Regions from separate parts of the Paenibacillus sophorae genome, predicted to be linked through region 4. Evidence: riboswitches for the same ligand, from Rfam matches in the RefSeq annotation. Region 4 holds a riboswitch; each other region holds the start of a gene.
The links. Region 4 has a riboswitch for thiamine pyrophosphate ahead of thiC (phosphomethylpyrimidine synthase ThiC). Riboswitches for the same ligand answer to the same signal wherever they lie in the genome.
Positions count from the first base shown of each region.

Region 1: it holds a riboswitch for thiamine pyrophosphate, as region 4 does, so the genes downstream of both, KP014_RS12355 (thiamine phosphate synthase) here and thiC (phosphomethylpyrimidine synthase ThiC) in region 4, are expected to answer to the same signal.
Region 2: it holds a riboswitch for thiamine pyrophosphate, as region 4 does, so the genes downstream of both, KP014_RS05075 (ABC transporter substrate-binding protein) here and thiC (phosphomethylpyrimidine synthase ThiC) in region 4, are expected to answer to the same signal.
Region 3: it holds a riboswitch for thiamine pyrophosphate, as region 4 does, so the genes downstream of both, KP014_RS16270 (ABC transporter ATP-binding protein) here and thiC (phosphomethylpyrimidine synthase ThiC) in region 4, are expected to answer to the same signal.

Region 1 is NZ_CP076607.1:2,629,589-2,634,620, reverse strand. It holds gene KP014_RS12370 (thiazole synthase) at 1-529, opposite strand, end outside; gene KP014_RS12365 (ThiF family adenylyltransferase) at 573-1,601, opposite strand; gene thiS (sulfur carrier protein ThiS) at 1,607-1,810, opposite strand; gene KP014_RS12355 (thiamine phosphate synthase) at 1,816-2,466, opposite strand; TPP riboswitch at 2,580-2,681, opposite strand; gene KP014_RS12350 (SDR family oxidoreductase) at 2,819-3,691, opposite strand; gene KP014_RS12345 (hypothetical protein) at 3,903-4,331, opposite strand; gene KP014_RS12340 (lactate/malate family dehydrogenase) at 4,463-4,675, opposite strand; gene icd (NADP-dependent isocitrate dehydrogenase) at 4,689-5,032, opposite strand, start outside.
Region 2 is NZ_CP076607.1:1,049,529-1,054,560, reverse strand. It holds gene KP014_RS05090 (sensor histidine kinase) at 1-793, opposite strand, end outside; gene KP014_RS05085 (response regulator transcription factor) at 790-1,464, opposite strand; gene KP014_RS05080 (EAL domain-containing protein) at 1,539-2,591, opposite strand; TPP riboswitch at 2,921-3,033, shown strand; gene KP014_RS05075 (ABC transporter substrate-binding protein) at 3,233-4,300, shown strand; gene KP014_RS05070 (thiamine-binding protein) at 4,384-4,677, shown strand; gene KP014_RS05065 (ABC transporter permease) at 4,674-5,032, shown strand, end outside.
Region 3 is NZ_CP076607.1:3,441,725-3,446,756, forward strand. It holds gene thiM (hydroxyethylthiazole kinase) at 1-341, opposite strand, end outside; gene KP014_RS16260 (ABC transporter substrate-binding protein) at 360-1,415, opposite strand; gene KP014_RS16265 (ABC transporter permease) at 1,415-2,188, opposite strand; gene KP014_RS16270 (ABC transporter ATP-binding protein) at 2,169-2,930, opposite strand; TPP riboswitch at 3,044-3,147, opposite strand; partial or broken gene KP014_RS16275 (pentapeptide repeat-containing protein) at 3,235-3,678, opposite strand; gene KP014_RS16280 (alpha/beta hydrolase) at 4,294-5,032, shown strand, end outside.
Region 4 is NZ_CP076607.1:3,949,101-3,954,132, forward strand. It holds gene KP014_RS18645 (S8 family serine peptidase) at 1-572, shown strand, start outside; gene KP014_RS18650 (hypothetical protein) at 719-886, shown strand; gene KP014_RS18655 (helix-turn-helix transcriptional regulator) at 1,031-1,990, opposite strand; gene KP014_RS18660 (Gfo/Idh/MocA family protein) at 2,110-3,048, shown strand; TPP riboswitch at 3,090-3,203, shown strand; gene thiC (phosphomethylpyrimidine synthase ThiC) at 3,288-5,024, shown strand.

The DNA of each region.
Region 1 (5,032 bases), 1.3 Mb from region 4:
CGGCCTCTTCAATCAGGATGGAGATCAGCTCCTTCGTCCGCAAGCCGCGGTTGCTTCCGATAGGCGCCCCCAGCGGCATCACCGCCGCTGCTCCCGCGTCTCTCAGCCGGAAAGCCGCAGACAGATCCGGGCTCATGTAGGGAAGGACGATGAAGCCTTCGGCAGCCAGAATTTCCGTAGCACGGATCGTCTCCAGATTATCCGGCAGCAAATATCTCTGGTCGTTAATGACTTCGATCTTCACCCAGTTCCCCATCCCTGCCGCTCTGGCCAAGCGGGCGATACGCACGGCTTCTTCTGCGGTGCGTGCGCCGGAAGTATTGGGCAGAAGGGTCATCTGCTGCGGAATATGGCTTAGAATGTTCTCCTCCCGCGAAGAGGGATCGACTCTACGAAGCGCCACTGTGATTACTTCGGAGCCTGAACGGGCGATTACCTCCGGAATCAGCGTGTTGCGGCTGTATTTGCCGGTTCCGATGAACAGACGGCTGGACAGGGCTTTGCCCCCGATATGTAATGCATCCTGCATAATAATAATCCTCCCCTATTCGGTTAATAGAATGCTTGATAGGCTAGCCAAAATAACGGTGATACAGCGACCGGGCTTCGGCTGGATCGCCCGTTCCGTGAACGAGCACCCGTCCATCGGGAAAGATCGCCATACGGTGCTGGTCCAGTGTCAAAGACAGCATAAAGGGATTCCGCTCTGCCCGGCCATAGGCGGACAGCCGCCGCTCCCACTCCTCCAGATCAAGCCTCGTCGGCCTTGGCGGGCGAATCTGCACCGTATCCCGCCCGCAGAGTACGGCCGTTCTGGAATGGCTGCCCGGCGATAAATAAGGATAAGTGCGTTTAGCGCCGCAGGACGGGCAGTCGGCGCGCTTCAGCTTGGACGTATCCACCGACGAGTAACGATTCGTCCACAGATCGAAAGAGACCAGTGTCCCGCGCAGCGCGCTAACGTTCCCTGAGAGCCACTTCAGCGCTTCGGCCGTCTGGTAGGCAGCCGTCATCTGCACGGCGGGACCGATTATGCCGGCCGTGTCGCAGGTATCCCCTCCGGCTGGAACACTGTCCAGCAGACAGTGAAGGCAGGCGCTCTGGCCTGGAACAATCGTCATTGAAATGCCGTAGCTGCCGGTGCAGGCGCCATAGATCCAGGGAATTCCGTCCCGCGCGGCAATATCGTTTACGATCATCCGCACCTCGAAATTGTCCGCCGCATCAAGAATAAGGTCTATGCCGCGTGTATAGAGGCTGATTTCCTCCGCTGTAATATCCGCAACGATTCCTTCAACTTCCACAGAGGAGTTAACGCTGCGAAGCCTGCGGGCGGCAGCTACCGCTTTGGGAATCCGCTCAGCCGCATCCTGCTCGCTGAACAAATTTTGACGCTGCAGGTTGCTCCACTCCACATAATCCCGGTCGACGAGGGTCACCTTGCCCACACCCGAGCGCACCATCGTCTCCGCGCATGCGGAGCCAAGCGCCCCTGCGCCAATAATCAGAACCTTCGCCTGCGCCAGCTTCTTCTGACCTTCGGCTCCGATTCCGTAAAACCGCTCCTGCCTGCTGTATCTGTCCTCTCCGGCGAAATTCACCGGCCTCAGCCTCCTCCCACAAAATGCACAAGCTCGATGCGGTCCCCGTCGGCAAGGGGGATTGTTCCGTAATTATCCCTACCCACAATCATGCCGTTCAGTTCAACGACCATCCGCCTTTCTTTCCATTCGGGTCGGCTCAGCAGATCCGCAAGCGTAGCGCAAGCTTCGTCCAGCTCGATCTCGTTCCCGTTGATATAGAGCTTCATTGCCCTCACCTCCTTTCATTGCGGGCTGCCTGAACAGCTGTCCTGACTGCAGCCCGGTAAGACTTTGCAGCCGCCACAGGATCAGACGCGCCGCAGATACCCGAGAGTACGGCAATGCCCGCCGCGCCGCGTGAAATCACCTGTCCTGCATTGCCCGGTTCAATGCCGCCAATCGCAATGACCGGAACCCGGCAGGCGCGCACGGTTTCCGCAAGCCGATCCAGCCCCCGCCCTGGAAGACCCGGCTTGCTGGCCGAGGCGTATACATGCCCGTACAGGCAGTAATCCGCCCCTTCGTTTGCGGCAGCGGCTGCTTCATCCGGGGAATGGACGGAGCGCCCGATGCGCAGGCTCTGAGACAGCGGGCGGGCCGCGGCGGTTGGGAGGCTGTGCCCCGCAAGCTGAACGCCTCCGGCGCCGGAAGCCAGTGCGACGTCCAGCCTGTCGTTCACAACGATTTGTTCAAGCGGTATCCCAAGGCTGCGCATCTTCTCCACCGCTTTGAACAATTCTTCTGCTGTACGCGATTTTTCCCGTAAATGAATATAGTCTACAAAGGGCCCTACGGCCGCAGCGATAAGAATAAAGCTGTCCATTATCGCCCCGCTGCCGGATATGAGATGAATTTCGGGATCCTTTGACTTTGGCGGACACATAGCCCTATTCGCCTCCTGTGTTTATTTGTCATAAGCAGCACAAAAAACCGCCCTCCCGAAGGAAGGCGGCCGGAAACTGCAAATGGGATCGAGCCTTGACAGGCCCGGATGCAGATATTCACTCTCCACTTCCCTACGCTGGTATAAACCAGATCAGGTTCAAAGGGTCCGAACCTTGCGTTCGTCTCAGCCTTGCGGCACCCCTAGTGTTCACGCTATGCAACTATTGATCTTTCACAGCGTATCATAAATTTCCTTTTCATACCACCTTTTCATGAAAAAGCCCCAATCCGCTTGACTTGGATCGGGGCTTGCATATTCAGCGGAAATCCGCTTAATACGTTGAGAGTCGTCAACCGTTAACGATTTCGCCGCCATTCACATGAATAACCTGGCCGGTTACATACGATGAATCATCGGAAGCCAGGTAGACAAAAGCCGGAGCCAGTTCTTCAGGCTGTCCCGGTCGTTTCATTGGCTGTGTTCCGCCGAACTCGCTGACCTTCTTCTCATCGAAGGTGGACGGAATGAGCGGCGTCCAGATCGGACCCGGCGCAACCGCGTTGACGCGGATGCCTTTATCCACTAAATTCATCGCGAGCGAACGCGTAAAGCTGAGGATCGCGCCTTTGGTGGACGAGTAGTCCAGCAGTTGAGGATTTCCTCTGTAAGCTGTAATCGACGTCGTATTGACGATGGTCGAGCCTTCTTTCAAGTGGGGCATAGCTGCTTTTGTCAAATAGAACATCGAGAAAATATTGGTGCGGAACGTCCGCTCCAACTGCTCGGAGCTGATATCCTCGATCTTTTCTTGCGGATGCTGCTCCGCTGCATTGTTAATAAGAATATCAAGCTTGCCCAGACCGTTCACTGTTTTGTTGATAAGATCCTGGCAGAATACTTCGACACCGATATCGCCGGAGACGAGAACACATTTGCGTCCTTCCTGTTCGACCTGGCGCTTCGTCTCCTCCGCGTCGGAGTGCTCGTTCAGATAAGAAATGACTATATCTGCTCCCTCCTTGGCAAAAGCCACGGCTACCGCGCGGCCGATGCCGCTGTCTCCGCCTGTGATCAGGGCCGCTTTACCGAGCAGCTTGCCCGCTGCTTTGTATGCCGCCGGTTCGTATTTAGGCCGGGGCGTCATCTCCGATTCCAGACCGGGCCTGCGATCCTGATGCTGCGGCGGCAATGTCTTCTGGCTTTGTTGATTGCTCGTAGACATACTTCATTCTCCTTTCGAAAAGTTGTTAAATTTAGACTTTCCTTAGGATGTCTTGGGGATGTACAATTATTCGTTCCCTTTACGGTAATTAATTTAACCAATCGCATGAAGATCAAACACAAGCGGAGTCCAGACAAACCGAAGTTCTCACAATAGCAAAACACACGCCTCCTTTCGGAGACGGGCGAAATTGGCCGGGCTATGCTGCTATTCAAATAATCTCATTAAAAACCATAAAGAAAACCATAACCAGCAAGCATACCGCCAGCAACGCGCTCAACGTGCGGATTTTGCCGGTTTCGCTGGAGACGTCGCGGCTCTGCTTCATGCCTGCGGCCGCAAGCCGCAGCGGCTTGCTTATAACGCCGCCCAAGGCGAACATGGCGAGCAGCAGCAGTGTGACAATAATCATCCACGGGACCGAATACTCGCCTTTGGTCATCATGTAACCGCCCGTAAGCAGTTGAATGACCAAGCCATATTGGGCAATACGGTTAAACGCGCTGATTGCGCTCAGCGTCCCCTCCTTGGCTGCTGTAGAAAGCTTCTCTGTCCGGCCAAGAATGAAAGGCAGCACCAAGTAGAAACCAAGCGTCAGAGTGCCAATCATATGTAAAAACATTAAAACGCTCCAGTTCATATCATATCCCTCCCGATAAATCTATGACATAAGTTATATTAATAATGATTATAAACAATTAACTATTTAATCACAAAAAAAATCCCCATTTTATCAAGAATAAAATGGGGATGCGTTCATACTTTTGTCAATTACACATTCACTACCGACGTTACACTTCTTACCGACTCCGCCGATTTGTCGAGAGCCGCTTTGTCGAGCGCCTTGCCTTTGGTCGGATTTTCAAGTTGGGGGATATCCAGCAGAACCACGTTACCTAATTCATTCTGAGCGAGCATCAGAGCCGTGTGGGCGCCGGTAAAACCGGCGCCCACGACTGTAATCTTGTAACGTTTGATGGCCAATGTGTTGATCTACCTACATATGTTGGATCACTTGATCAGCGAATTCGGAGCATTTCAGCTCTGTCGCTCCTTCCATAAGCCTTGCGAAATCATAAGTTACCGTTTTATTATTGATGGCAGTTCCCATGCCTTTGTAGATCAGATCGGCGGCTTCCTGCCAGCCCAAATGTTCCAGCATCATGACGCCGGACAGAATGACTGAACCAGGATTCACAACGTCCTTATCCGCGTACTTCGGGGCCGTACCGTGGGTTGCTTCAAAAATGGCATGCCCGGTCACGTAGTTGATGTTCGCACCCGGAGCGATGCCAATCCCGCCGATCTGCGCCGCCAGCGCGTCGGACAGATAGTCACCGT
Region 2 (5,032 bases), 2.9 Mb from region 4:
TAAGCTCCGCAACCATCGTATTGAATGCCTCCTCCAGCAGACCCACCTCATCGGGCTTGCCCTTTGGTATCGCTGCCGGGAGGCCGTCCCTGCCGTCAAGGGTCATCGCGGTTTGCAGCCGCAGCAGCCGTCTGCGGATTCTGGCGAAGAACAGCCAGGATACCGCCGCGAACCCGATGAACAGGACGAGTAGTACCGCAACATACCCCAAAGTCGGAAAATTGCTTGCGTCTTTCCGCAGCACGGACCTCGGAACCATCATGGCCATGAAGCCTTCGCCGGCATCGGAACGGTCGCCGATAAAAGCGACAATAGTCAGCGGATCACGATTGATGCTTTCTTTCATAAAGGCGATCGCCGAAGAAACCGTCCATGTCCCCGGGACGGAGGTCTCCTTGTCGGAGGCGCTCCCGCGCGCCTTCTTCTGCGCAGGAAGCGACAGCCGGGTGACCCCGGTTCCGTCCACCCAGAACATAGAAGCGTATTGGTAACTCCCGCCCAGTTCCCTTATGCGCGTGTCAATCTCCCGGGGAGATTTGCCCGCAAGCAGACGAGCCGCTTCATGCCATCTATTCTCCAAGTTGGCAGTGCTGGAGTAGAGCTCCAGCTCGGCCTTCGTTCTGTCGTCTCGCCGTATCTCAAACCAGTGGCTGGAAAGGGAAACTAAGATGATATTAAGAGTAAGGATAACGGGCAAGAACATCACGGCTGCCGCGATAATCAGCATGTACCGCGACAACAGCGATTGGCGGAATCCAGGAAGACGTCCTCGGGTTCTGTTCCTTCTTATCATGCCTTGACCCTGTATCCGATGCCCCGGACCGTCTCAATAATTTCCGGCATTGCAGGGTCTTTCTCCAGCTTTTCGCGCAAATAACGGATATGTACCATCAGGGTCTTGTCCCCTTCCATATAGGGCTCCCCCCAGACCGCTTCATAAATTTGTTCTTTGGTCATAATCTGGCCGAGGTGGCGCAAGAGGTAAAAGAAAATCTGAAACTGCTTGCCCGTCAGCGGTATTTCTTCCCCGCTCTCCGCCAGAACAATCCGGTTCTCCTCTTCATAGACGGTTAGATGCCCCAGTGAAAGCGGCGAAGATGAAATGCTGCCCGCACGCCGCAGCAAAACCCCGATTCTCGCGGCAAGCTCATCCGGATGAAACGGTTTGGTCAAATAATCATCGGCGAACCCCAGACCCTGAAGCTTGTCGTCGATGGACGTTCTCGCTGAGAGCATCAGAATGGGAATGTCAGGAAAAATCTTCTTTAATCGCTGGCCCACCGTGAATCCGTCCAATCCCGGCAGCATGACATCCAGAATAACCAACTGGCAGCCATCCGCCTCTTCCACGGCCCGTTCTCCACTCTGCAGCCAACGGACGGCATAGCCGCGATCCTTCAGATCTCTGGCGACGGGACCGGCAATTTGCGGATCGTCCTCGATATACAGCAAAGTGCCGCTCATGGCAGCACCTCCTTCTTGCCCTTCGTGCTGGCCGGACTTACTCGAAAAGATCTGTCCGGCGCGCAAAGGCGTTATTATTCCATATTAACAAATTCCGTCTGCATGAGAAAATGCCTTGGCGGCGCCTGCGCAGGCTTGCCGAACAGGTAGCCCTGCGCCAAAGGAATACCGAGCTCCCGGCAGAACTGAAATTCCTCCCGCCGCTCGATTCCTTCGGCCAGCACTATTCCGCCAAACTCTCCGGCTCTCTCCATAATCTCCTTAACGGCTTGCTGCTTGCCGGCATCCTGATCGCAAAAGCTGATCAGCCCCCGGTCAATCTTCACATAATCCGGCTTTAGGCTGGACATCACCTCCACCGTGGAGTAGCCCGCGCCGACGTCGTCGAGCGCAACAAAAGCGCCATGGCTTCGGCACTCGGCAAATATATAGGTGAGATGCGAAATATCTTCGATTTCTTCCGTTTCCACCACCTCAAACACAAAATCCTCCGGCCTTAGGCCCTGCTGCTCGATCGCCTCAAATGTATGGGTCAGACAGTATTGGGGGTCATAAATGGAAGAGGGCAGAAAATTGATGAACCGTTTAATTCCGTGAGGCAGCAGCTTGGCGCTGGATTCGATGGCGGAGATGCGCGCGGCCCGGTCCAAAAAGGAATGAAATCCGCTTTCTCTTGCCACCTCAAACAGTATATGCGGCTGAAACGGCGTGCCTTGCTGCAGCGGCCGCAGCAAAAACTCAAAGCCGACAATCTTCTCGGAAGAATCGACAATCGGCTGCAAATAGCTGCAAAATTCTTTATTGGCGATAATATCGATGAGTGAATGATTGCTAAAGCGGACCTGAAGCTGGGAGAGCGACATCCACCGTTCCAACTCACTTGCGGCTCCTGTTCCGATTATGGATATGGTCAGAAGCGCCGCTTCCTTCGCGGACTCGATCAGCTTCATCACATTCAGCAGCTGTTCCCGGGTGCTGTAAGAAATCTCGCATACCTCTTCCCGAAAAGATTTAAGTATAAAACCGGACGCTTGAACAGCGGATGCAAGTGAAGGAGATGCGCGCCGAATTTTTAGGATTCCCTTGTCTTCAATTGGTTCAATAGGGGAACAATGAATACAGTTCATGAACACCCTCCTTTTGGCCCACAAAAATGCAGCAACCTGAGGTCATTATAGCATGTTTTTCTGGAAAAGACGGAAATTCACCCCAAATAACCGCCATATTTCGCGTAATTTTTTTCCATATCCCGATTTTTTAATTTCCCAGGTTATTTCCCGGCAAATACCGTGCTTTTCTCCAATACTTCGCACTGATGGCGTCTTCCATGCACTGTTCCCTGGCACATGGGCGGCGGTATTATTAAATGACGGCTTCAGAATCGGCCATGGTACTGGACAACTTCAGAACCTTGCGTCTATAATTACAGCGTAAACAGCAAGGAATACCCGAAACTTCATAAACCTTGGGGTGCTGGAATTATGGCCGGCTGAGAGTGTATCCCGCAAGATACTGACCCTTATACCTGATCTGGATAATGCCAGCGTAGGAAAGCCTTAAGCGCGTGGTCGTAAAGAGACCGCCGCCGTCATGCACTCCGCCGCGTCCCGAATGTTCAGGGGCGCTTTTTTGGCATTTCAGGTTTGCGCAAATTCCCGTGGTCCCCCAAGCGGCTTCGTGATTTGCAGGTAAGCTTTTATGGAAGCGGGAATACCCGCCGCTTCAGGCATCGCTGCCCGGGGCGGCAAGACAAAGGAGAGACTATATAATGGGAGTCAAAAAATGGTTATCACTGTGCCTAACCTGCCTGTTCATACTGACAGCGGCGGGATGCGGCGGCAATAATTCGGGAGGAAACGCGGGCGGCGCTCAGGGAACCCCTGCTTCCGCTTCGCCGGAGGCATCCGCTTCCGCCCAAAGCTCGCCCAAAGCGGCGACGCCGGTAAAGGTCGCGCTCGACTGGACGCCGAACACGAATCACACCGGACTGTATGTCGCCAAAGAGCTCGGCTACTACGCGGAGGAGGGCCTTGATGTAGATATTGTGCAGCCGGGATCGGCGGGCGCAGATACGATGGTCACCTCGGGAGAAGCCGCCTTCGGCGTCGGCGCACAGGACAGTCTGACGCTGGCACGTATTCAGGGCGTCCCACTCGTGTCCATCGCGGCGATTATCCAGCATAACACATCCGGCTTCGCGGCTCCGGTCGACCGGGGCATCAAGTCGCCGAAGAATTTCGAAGGCAAAACTTACGGCGGCTGGGGATCGCCGGTCGAAGAAGCTTCCATGAAGGCCATTATGGACCCGGTCGGCGGCGACGTGAAGAAGGTCAAGCAGGTCACCATCGGCGAAGCGGACTATTTTACGGCTGTTAAGCGTGACATTGACTTTGCCTGGATCTTCTACGCTTGGACCGGTATTGAAGCGAAGCTGCGCGGCGAGCCGCTGGATATGCTGTATTTGAAGGATTACGCGCCGCAGCTCGATTACTACACGCCGGTGCTGACGACAAGCGAGAAAGAGATCGCCGAGAATCCAGAGGTGGTCAAAGCCTTTTTGAAGGCAACGTCTAGGGGTTATCAATATGCGATCGACCATCCGAAGGAGGCTGCCGATATTCTGATCAAGGCGGTTCCCGATCTTGACGCGAAGCTCGTTCAGGCCAGCCAGGAATGGCTCAGCCCGAAATACAAGGACGACGCCGCCCGGTGGGGTGAGCAGAAGACCGCTGTATGGAAAAATTACGCCGACTGGATGTACGGGCTGAAGCTGCTGGACAAACCGCTGGAGGCCGACAAGGCGTTTACCAACGAATTTTTGCCGGACGGGCAGTAAGAACTTAATAAAGTTAAGCTTTTGGTTCATTTAGTTTACAATTAATGGCATGAAAGTATTAACGGCATGAAAGGATGATAGGAATGGCAAGTACGCTGCTGAGCATTCAAGTGATTCCGAAAACGCCGGGAGGCGAAGACGTAATCCCATACGTGGACAAAGCAATTGAAGTGATTCAGCGTTCCGGCGTGAAGCATCAAGTGAATGCGCTGGAGACGACGATGGAAGGCGAGCTCGCCGACCTGCTGGAAATTGTCCGGGAGATGCAGGAGGCGCTAATCGAAGCGGGCTGCCCCAGCGTCATCTCGCAGGTAAAGATCGCCCATAATCCGGGCGGAATCAGCATGGACAAGCTGACGGAGAAATATCGCCCGTGAGTTCCAGGTGGAGACAAATCTGGCCGCCCCTTGTGGCGGTCATCTTGTTTTTGGCGCTGTGGCAGCTGTCGGTTTCCTGGTTCCATGTGGAAAAATGGATCTTGCCTGCTCCCATAGATGTATGGCACGAGGCCGTCGCCAACGCGTCCTCCATTGAAGGACACACCCTGGCGACGCTGCGCCTGACTATGACCGGCTTTCCGATTGGGGTCGCCGTCGGCCTTGCCGCCGCCGTGCTGCTGCATATCCTGCCCGGAGCGAGGCGCGCGCTGTACCCGCTGCTTATCTTAAGCCAGAATGTGCCGATTATCGCGCTCGGCCCGCTGCTGGTGATCTGGTTCGGCTTCGGCCTGCT
Region 3 (5,032 bases), 510 kb from region 4:
AGCGCGGTTATCTTCATTTCGGAAACGAGCCGATGCGTTACTTCCGTCCGGTAGACAGTAGCGCCCGCTCCTACCGGATCGAGAACCACCGGGACACCGTGTTTGTTGGCCGACTGGCCAGCCAGCAGCATAGCCTTAATGGAGTGATCGTTAAGCGTTCCGATGTTAATCAAGACAGCGCCGGACATCGCGGCGACATCCGCCACCTCTTCATGCGCATCCGCCATAAACGGCGAAGCTCCCAGAGCCAGCAGGCCGTTGGCGGTAAAGTTAGTGACGACAATATTCGTGATGTTGTGGATGAGCGGGTTATTTTCCCGAAGCTTAGTGATGAAAGACATTTGGAATTCCTCCTATTTTTATAAATTAATAAAAGCGTCCTCAGCCTTAATATCCGCAGGCAGCAGTCCGTTGCCTTCCAGCCACTGATGCACTTTATCCCAGCTTTCCGCATCCTGAAATCCGAAATCCTTATCTCCCGCGTCCATCAGCGGCAGCAGCACTTTCAGGCTCTGCGTCTCAATTTCCTTGTCGAGCGGAGCGGTCCCGTCTTCATGCGCAAGCAGGATGGACAGCGCCTCATCGGGATGCTCATTCACGTATGCTTGGCCTTCCCGCATCGCTGTCAGAAACTTGATGAAATCATCTTTATGCTGATTAATTCCCTCATCGCTTGCAACCAGCACAAGCTCGGAATAATCCGGCACGCCATATTTTGCAGGGTCAATGGAGGTGACGGGATGGCCTTCTTTTTGCAAAATGAGCTGTTCATGGTTGATGAAACCGCCCATTATGGCGTCAGTCTGCCCGGTGGAAATGGCCGGAATTAAGTCATAGCCCACATCCACAAAGTTCACCTTCTCCGGATCTCCGCCATCGGCTTTGACCATCGTCTTAACCATCGCTTCATACAGTGGAATGGAAGAATACCCCACCGCTTTGCCAGCCAAATCCTTCGGCGTATGTACGGAACTGTCCGCAGGGACCATCAGGTGAGTCAGCGGATGACGGACAATGGAGGCCAGTGCTTTCACGGGAATCTTCTCCCCCCGGGCCATCAGCACCTGCGGCTGGTAGCTCAGCGCCAGATCGACCTTGCCTGCCGCGACGAGCTTCAGCGCGTCATTCGTGTCCGCCGGCATCTGGATCTCCACATTAATTCCCCGTTTGGCGAAGAAGCCCTTTTCCTGAGCGGTGTACAAAAAAGAATGCACGGCGTTCGGGTACCAGTCGAGCATAAGCGTCAGCTTGTGCGCAGGCTCCGCCGGACTTTCGGTTTGAGAAGCGGCAGGCGAAGGAGAAGCGGAGGCCGCGGAATCGCCGGATGGCGCGGAGCCGCCGCAAGCGGCCGTTAACAGAAGAAGCGAGATAGCAGGCAGAAGCAATAAATTTTTAATACGGGTAAAAGATTTCATCAATTAGAACCTCTTTTCTTAAGAATCTGATGCTCCAGCAGCCGTACGGCCAGGAAAAGTACTACACCGAGACCCGACAGGAGAGCAATCGCTGCGAACATCTCGGCGCTGTGCAGGCTTCCCGCCATGCGGCGGCTGTAGTAACCAAGTCCGCGCGTTCCTCCCAGCCATTCTCCGATGGTTGCACCGATCACGCAGTACACCACCGACAGCTTCAGCCCCGAGAAAAAGGAGGGGAGCGCAAGCGGAATGCCGACCTTGACCAGCAGCTGCCTGCGGTTCGCGCCCATAGTCAGCAGCAGCTCCTTATAGGCGCCGCCGCTTTTGGCGAGCCCGTCGTATACGCCGACGACGACTGGAAAGAATGCGGTCAGAAAGACGACGGCGACCTTGCTCCACAGCGAATAACCGAACCACATAATAAAAATGGGGGAGAGCGCAATCAGCGGAATCGTCTGGCTGATGATGATAAAGGGATAGAGCGCTTTTTCTAATGTCCGGGAAAGGTGCATGCCGATCCCGAGCAGAATGCCGCCAACCAGCGACATCAGACAGCCGACAGCCACTTCTTCAAGCGTGGCTGGCAGATGCGTGCCCAGCAGCAGTCCGGCGTTCTGTACCAATGCGGTCCAGACCACGGAGGGTGCAGGGAGGATAAAGGACGGAACATATCCTGAGCGTACGGAAGCTTCCCACACGGCGAGAATCAACAGCAGCAGGAGAAGGAAGGCTCCGTAGCGGCGAGATCCTTCCTTAAACGGTGCGCGTTTCATACAGCCTCCGCTCCAGCTCGGCCCGCAAAGAGACAAAGCCAAGCTCGTAATTCATTTCCAGCCGCCGGGGTCTTGGCAGTCCCACGTTCAGCTCTTGAAGGGGGCCGACGCTGCCGGACGGCATCAGAAAGATGCGGTCACTGAGCAGAATAGCTTCCTCCAGATCATGCGTGATGAACATAACGGTCCGCCCCAGCTCTCCCCACAGCTCCAGCAGCCAGCGGTGCATGTCCCGCTTCGTCATGGCGTCAAGCGCGCCGAATGGCTCATCAAGCAGCATCAGCTCTCCGCCGGTCATCAGTGTACGGAGAAAAGCGGCCCGCTGGCGCATCCCGCCGGATAGCTCATGCGGATAGGCAAGCTCATAACCGGCGAGTCCGAAACGCTCCAGCATTTCCCATACCGTAGCTGCTCCGCCCTTACCGGCCCGGCCTTTGATCTCTAGCGGCAGCAGACAGTTGTCCAGCACCGTCCGCCAGGGCAGCAGCAGGTCCTGCTGAGGCATGTAGGCGATTTGGCCGAGCCGGTTCTCACCGCGGGCGCTGCCTTGCAGCGCGATTTCTCCCTGCGCCTCGGCAAGCAGTCCGGCTATCGCTTTGAACAGCGTGCTTTTGCCACAGCCGCTGGCGCCAATAATGCTGACGAATTCACCCTGGCGGACCGTTAACGAAAGATCCGAGAATACGAGCTTCTGCTGCGGAAACGAAAAAGAAAGGCGGCGGAGAGATAAAAGCTCTTCGATAGTCGGTCAACCCTCCTTATAAATGAATAAAGGCCCGTCCAAATCCGGAAGGAAATGGACGGGCCCCCAATTATCCGCCGTACAAGCGCTGGCCGTACGGGGCGTAGATAGGTAAGCTTCAGGTTCCACTTCCCTCCGCTGGTATAATCCAGATCAGGTTCCAAGGGTCCGAAGCTCGCGGCTTCGTCTCAGTCGGACGACTCCCCTAGTGAAATTGCGGTCTTTATTCGGTTATGAACTTATCAACTATACCATATTCCGGGCCGTTCCCTCAATGTACCATTTGGGTCTAACGGATTCGAAGTCACCAATGATCGGGAATGCTTACGGAAGGCAGCAGCTTGGTAGCCATATCGCCTTTAGCTGAATTAACTTGCGCCTGCGTGAGAAAAACGCTTCCTGTGAGGTCAGCGCCGCTTAAGTCGGCATCTCTAAAGTCGGCGCCGATCAGATCAGTCATTCTCATGTCGGAATCTCTCAGGTCGGATGCAATGAGCAAAGCGCCTCTCAAGTTAGCGCCTCTAAGGCCGGCTCCTCTTAGATTTGCGCCTATAAAGTTGCTTCCCCTACGGATTTTGTTCTGTAATTTTTGATTTTTATTAGGCATTGGCGCAGCTTTGGCCCGTACCCGTTCGCTTGCTTGCAGAAGCAGGTCATTGACAATCGCCCGATGGGCGGGGACGTTAAGCTCCAGAATCGAGCGCGGATTCAGACGGGTGAGCTCTTCCGTTTTTTCAAGAACATTCCGCTATGACCAAAATGAACGCTCTACTGTCTTGTGGGTGCTCTTTAAATGGCATTTCTCGTTTATCCGGTCTTCAAGTTAAAGCTGCAAAGCCGCATTATCATCAATCTTTGCCGCTTTCGCAGGATCGGCTGACATCAGCCGGTCATACATGGTCTGATCCTGAGCGCTGTCTTTTCTTTAGTGCATCTGTAGTTGAAGCGATAAACAAGCTACCAATATTTTAGTCATTTTAGATTGATTGATCTATAAAAGTGGGAAATTACCTTCCTGTAACAACTCCGTACTTGTACGTTTCTGATGGTCTGATTCAAAAAAAGAAAGGAAGTTTAAACATGAACAATAACAGATACAAGGGATTAGCGTTAATCCTGCTCGCTGTTTCCGAGTTAATGTTGGCACTTGATTATCTTTCCGCAACGATATTCTCAGCTTCATTCGGTACACTATACTTTTCCTCTTGTCTCCAGTGGGTTCGCCAAAATGATCGCCGCCGGAATGGGACTTGGTGCCATTGATTTTCAGTTTCTAACGGGGCTTTCTCAGCCGGATTGGCTTGGAACATTCATCAAGAAGCTAGTTAGCCAAAATAAAATGATAGAGGGAGAATGAAAAAACATGGAGAAAAAACCTGTTCTTGAACCGGAAGCACAAAATTTTGTTAAGGCAACAGCCAATCCGCCATTTTTATTTGATTTAGGACCTGAACAGGGGCGGATTGCGGTCGATGAAGCCCAGGCGGGCGAGGTTCAAAAGCCAGACGTGGACATTGAAGATATCAGTATTACAGGTGGTCCAAGCGGCCACGTATCCATTCGGATTCTACGTCCGAAACACGTTGCTGAGAAGAACCTGGCTGTCATTCTGTACATACATGGTGCAGGTTGGGTGTTCGGCAACGCACACACCCATGATCGGTTGATCCGTGAATTGGCTGTGAAGAGTGGAGCTGCACTTGTATTCCCGAATTACAGTCTGTCCCCTGAAGTGAAGTATCCTACGGCTATTGAAGAAATCTATGCTGTGCTGCAGTGGATCGCAGAGCACGGCAAAGAACACGGGCTTGATTCGGATCGCTTGGCCGTAGCCGGCGATAGTGTCGGCGGCAACATGACTGCGGCAATCACGCTGCTGGCCAAAGAGCGCAGTGGTCCTGCTATTGGACAACAGCTCCTTTTCTACCCGGTTACGGATGCTTCATTTGATACGGAATCCTATCATCAATTCGCCGAAGGATACTTTTTACGCCGGGACGGGATGAAGTGGTTCTGGGATCAGTATACAAGCGATTCTGAGGAAAGAAACCAGATTACGGCCTCCCCGCTGAGGGCAACTACCGAGCAGCTTCGCGGTCTTC
Region 4 (5,032 bases):
CGGGTCCAAAAGTTGAAGTGTCAGCACCGGGTGTTTCCATCTACTCCACGTATTTGAATAATGGTTATGCAAGAATGTCCGGTACTTCAATGGCTACTCCTTATACTACGGGTATACTTGCCCTTCTTAAACAGCAGAATCCTGCTCTAACCAATATTGAACTTCGGGATAAGCTTGATCAGAACGTTGTGGACCTCGGGGCTGCGGGGCGTGATACACTTACAGGATACGGATTAATTCAGGCCCAAGCTCAACCAGTTGAATCTAACAAGACAGTCATAAGTGTTACTACAGATAAAGATTCCTACTTAAAAGGAGAAACCGTTACTGTAGAAGCTACAGTTAAGGACTCCAATTTAATTGCTTTGAACGGGGCGACGGTAAACTTAACGATTACCTCTCCTAGCGGAAGCCAAACTAATGCAGTTCAGACCACCGATTCTAGCGGGACAGTTGTATTCAATATAGCTACTAATAAAAAAACTAAGATAGGAACCTACAATATTAATGTTCAATCGTCCTTATCCGGTTACTCAAGCAGTAATGCAACCACGCAATATACTATAAACTAGTAATATCATTGCCGGTTATTGAACCTACTTTCCCCTATTGGCTGAGACTGTCTCGCTGTAATAACCCGCCCTGCTGAACCGGTTGCCGCCCGCCCGCATAGAATACTGTGAAATGAAGCAATATGCGCAAAGGTGGAATCTATTACATGTCCAAGAACAAGCGCGGCAAAGCGCTCTGGCGCATGCCTTCCCGCGGGAGGGGAACTTGCCCCCTGTGCGGCAGCACACGGATCAAACTATTATATACGGCCAAAGGACTTCAAGGCGAAAAGCTGACGGTATGCAAAAAATGTCAGGGCAAACAGGCGAGGTAACATTCACACAGAGCCGTATCGGCATAAAGTTTTCTAGTCTCGTTGTGCAACAGCCTCACAATGCGGTTGACTCACGGGTTATCCAATTTTTATTAGAGACGGGTAACCCGTGTCCTCCTTGTCCCGAAAGCTGTATCCCCCTATTCAATCCCCATAAAAAGTACGAAGCTCATCCAGCTTATCTTTGATAAAAGCTCTAAGCTCTTCAGGCGCAACGACCTCGCCGCAGCCGATCAGTTCCAGAATATCGCGGCAGGCCGCTTCATAACCATACATATTCACCGTCAGAAGGGCCGTATTCTGTTCCCAAGCGGTATGCAGAATCTCCAGCTTGTTCCGCAAATTCACGCTCGGCTCTTTCACCCTGAGAATTACCGGATAAACCTCCCTCTCTTGCCGCGACCGCTTAAATGACTGATTGCTGCCTTTCCAATAATGTTCCAATGAGAAGTCCGCCGGAATTTCGAACCCTCCCTCTAACTGTTCAGCAGCTGATATTCGCTCGCATTTAAACGTCCGGACTTCCTCCACCATTTCACTGTATGCAGCCAGATACCATTCACCCTGCTTCACCACCAGCCCATAAGGCCGAACATCTCGAATAGACAACTCTCCTCCCGGCTTGCGGTAATGGATCGTCAGCTTATGCGATTTCCAAAGCGCGGCACGAACCGTTTCCAGGCAGGGAGCATCAGGGCGCTCGCGCCACCAGGGCGTATCGTCAAAATAAAACCGGGACTTAGCCTTATGCAAATCCGGTTTGTATTCATCCGGCAGCGTTTTTTCCAGCTTCAGCAGCGCGCTCCGGAGCTTATGTCCTGATTCGGTTCCCGCGCCGGAATAAATGCCAAGTCCCGTCAGATACAGGTGAACGACGTCGTCATTATGTAAACTTTTTAGATCAACGGTATACCCTTCCATCAGCGAAAGACCGCCGGACGGCCCCGGAGCGCTGACAATCGGTACACCGGATTCAGCCAGCGTATCCACATCGCGGTAAATTGAACGGACGGAGGTTTCCAGCGCTTCCGCCAGCTCTTTTGCTTTCAGCTTCCCTCTTGATTCCAGCAGCAATAATATCGCAACCAGCCGATGCAGCCTCATAACACCCCTCCTTTTATCAGCGGACAGAAAATTTCACAGACAGCCTCAAATCATTGCCATTCTGCTGTCAACAATACAAGTATATCATAGGTCCATAACCTTTGAAGGAGTTGGAACTTATGAATGTAGCTGTGCTCGGAACAGGATTTGGAACATATCATGCCAAGCTGCTGAAGTCAGTGGATCTGTGTGGACGATTGATCGTGTTCGGCAGGAACGATGCTAAGCTGGCGCAACTGGAGAAGGAGCTAAATGTAGAGATTGCCCGGGATATTGGCGGTATTTTGCGCGATCCGGATATTGATGTCATCGACCTGTGCCTGCCGACCTCTCTTCACTGCGAGGTTGCGGTCAAGGCGCTTGAGCATGGAAAGCATGTGTTCTGCGAAACGCCCGTATGCTGCTCGGTGGAAGAGGCTGCGGCCATGCTGGATGCGGAAAGAAGCTCCGGCAAAAGAGTCCTCGTTAACCGGTTTATCCATTTTGACCCGGCTTACGCCTTTTTGCGCGAATCCTGCCTGAAGGGTACATACGGCAAGCTGCTGTCTCTCACTTTAAAAAGGGAAACGCCGCCGCTCTGGGGGGACCTCGGATTGGACACCATCCCTGTGAATCTCATGATCCATGAGTTGGATATTATTGGCGGGATCATGGATTCTCCGGAGCTTATCTCCGCCTGGGGAACGGAATATAGGGATGCGCGCCAGTCGCTGGTCCGGGCCGTATTCGGGCGGGACGGCGCGATTGCGGAAATCGTCTCTTCCTCGGGAATGCCTGACGGATATCCCTTTACTGTCGGCTATGAAGCGTATTTTGAATCAGGCAAGCTGGTTTTTCTGGAAAAGGATTCTGGTAATCAGTCTGATGCTGCTTTAACGGAATATACCGCCTCCGGCGCACGGCGTCTCGTTTTGAAAGAGATTAATCCGTATGCCGCCACCTTGGAACATGCGCTGCAAAGCTTACATCACGGGACAAATTCACTCCTTTCCTTGGAGAACGCGGCCGAGTCTCTGGCTAACGCGCTGGGAATCCGGCGGCAAATAAAGCAAAAGTAGCTTGTGCTTTTCCAGCGATTAGGATATTCTGTAATAGACAACTTCATAGACACGGGAGCTCGGAAACAGCCGGGCTGAGAGGATGGCCCTATGCCATCGACCGTAATACCTGATCTGGGTAATGCCAGCGGAGGAATCGTCACAGGCTTTGTATGTTCAAAGACCGCTTCTTCGGGTGCGGTCTTTTTTGCGTACCTGGCCTCCTCCGGCGCTTCACACCATTAAGAGGAGGAATTGAAATGACAAGTCAAAGTCAAAAAGTGTACGTTAAAGGTTCGCGGGAGGATATTCGGGTGCCGATGCGCGAGATTGCGCTGAGCGATACTGCCGGGGTTGATGGCGTATCGGAAAATGCTCCCGTGCGGGTATACGATGCAAGCGGCCCCTACACCGACTGCCAAGTCGTTACCGACATCCGGGAAGGGCTGTCCCCGTTCCGCCGGAACTGGATATTGGAACGCGGAGATGCGGAGGAATACGAGGGCCGGAATGTAAAGCCAGAGGATAACGGACTGCGGAATACGGAGCAGGACCCTAACGCAGAAGTTTTTCCGGGATTAAGACGGAAGCCGCTGCGCGCGAAGAGCGGCGCCAACGTGACACAGATGCATTATGCCCGCAAAGGGATCATCACGCCGGAAATGGAGTTCATTGCAATTCGCGAAAATGTCGATCCGGCGTTTGTCCGGGACGAAGTCGCCAGCGGCAGAGCTATTATTCCTTGCAACGTCAATCACCCGGAAAGCGAGCCGATGATCATCGGGCGGAACTTTCTAGTAAAGATCAACGCTAATATCGGAAATTCCGCGGTCTCCTCCTCTATTGACGAAGAAGTAGAGAAGATGCACTGGGCCACCCGCTGGGGCTCGGATACTATTATGGATCTTTCCACAGGCCGCCATATTCATACGACCCGGGAATGGATTATCCGCAACTCTCCGGTTCCTGTCGGCACGGTGCCGCTCTATCAGGCGCTGGAAAAAGTCGGCGGTCAGGCGCATGAGCTGAGCTGGGAAATTTTTCGCGATACGCTGATTGAGCAGGCGGAACAGGGTGTCGACTATTTCACAATTCATGCGGGTGTGCTGCTCCGTTATGTTCCATTGACGGCAAAAAGAGTTACGGGTATCGTTTCCCGAGGCGGCTCGATCATGGCGGCCTGGTGCCTCGCCCATCATCAGGAGAACTTCCTGTATACCCATTTTGAGGATATCTGTAAAATCATGAAGGCTTACGACATCGCATTCTCTCTTGGAGACGGCCTGCGGCCGGGCTCCATCGCCGATGCCAATGACGAAGCGCAGTTCGCCGAACTGGACACCCTGGGTGAGCTGACCGAGATTGCCTGGAAGCATGATGTGCAGGTTATGATTGAAGGACCGGGCCATGTTCCGATGCACAAAATTAAGGAAAATGTCGACCGCCAAATGGAAGTGTGCAAGGAGGCTCCTTTTTACACACTGGGGCCGCTTACGACGGATATCGCTCCAGGCTACGACCATATTACTTCAGCCATCGGCGCAGCGATGATCGGCTGGTTCGGCACCGCCATGCTCTGCTACGTGACGCCCAAAGAGCATTTGGGACTTCCGAACAAGGACGATGTCCGTGAAGGCGTCATCGCCTATAAGATCGCGGCGCACGCGGCCGATCTGGCCAAAGGACATCCCGGAGCCCAGGAGCGGGACGACGCGCTGTCCAAAGCCCGGTTCGAATTCCGCTGGAAGGACCAATTCCAGCTGTCGCTCGATCCTGAGCGGGCGATCGAATATCACGACGAGACCTTGCCTGCGGAGGGCGCCAAGACGGCGCATTTCTGCTCCATGTGCGGACCGAAATTTTGCAGCATGAGAATCACGCAGGACATCCGGGAGTATGCCAAGCAACATAATCTGGAGGACAGCGAGGCGATTGAGCGGGGAATGAAGGAGAAATCGCAGCAGTTTGCGGAGGCGGAGCACGGATTGTATCTTTAATTTTTAAG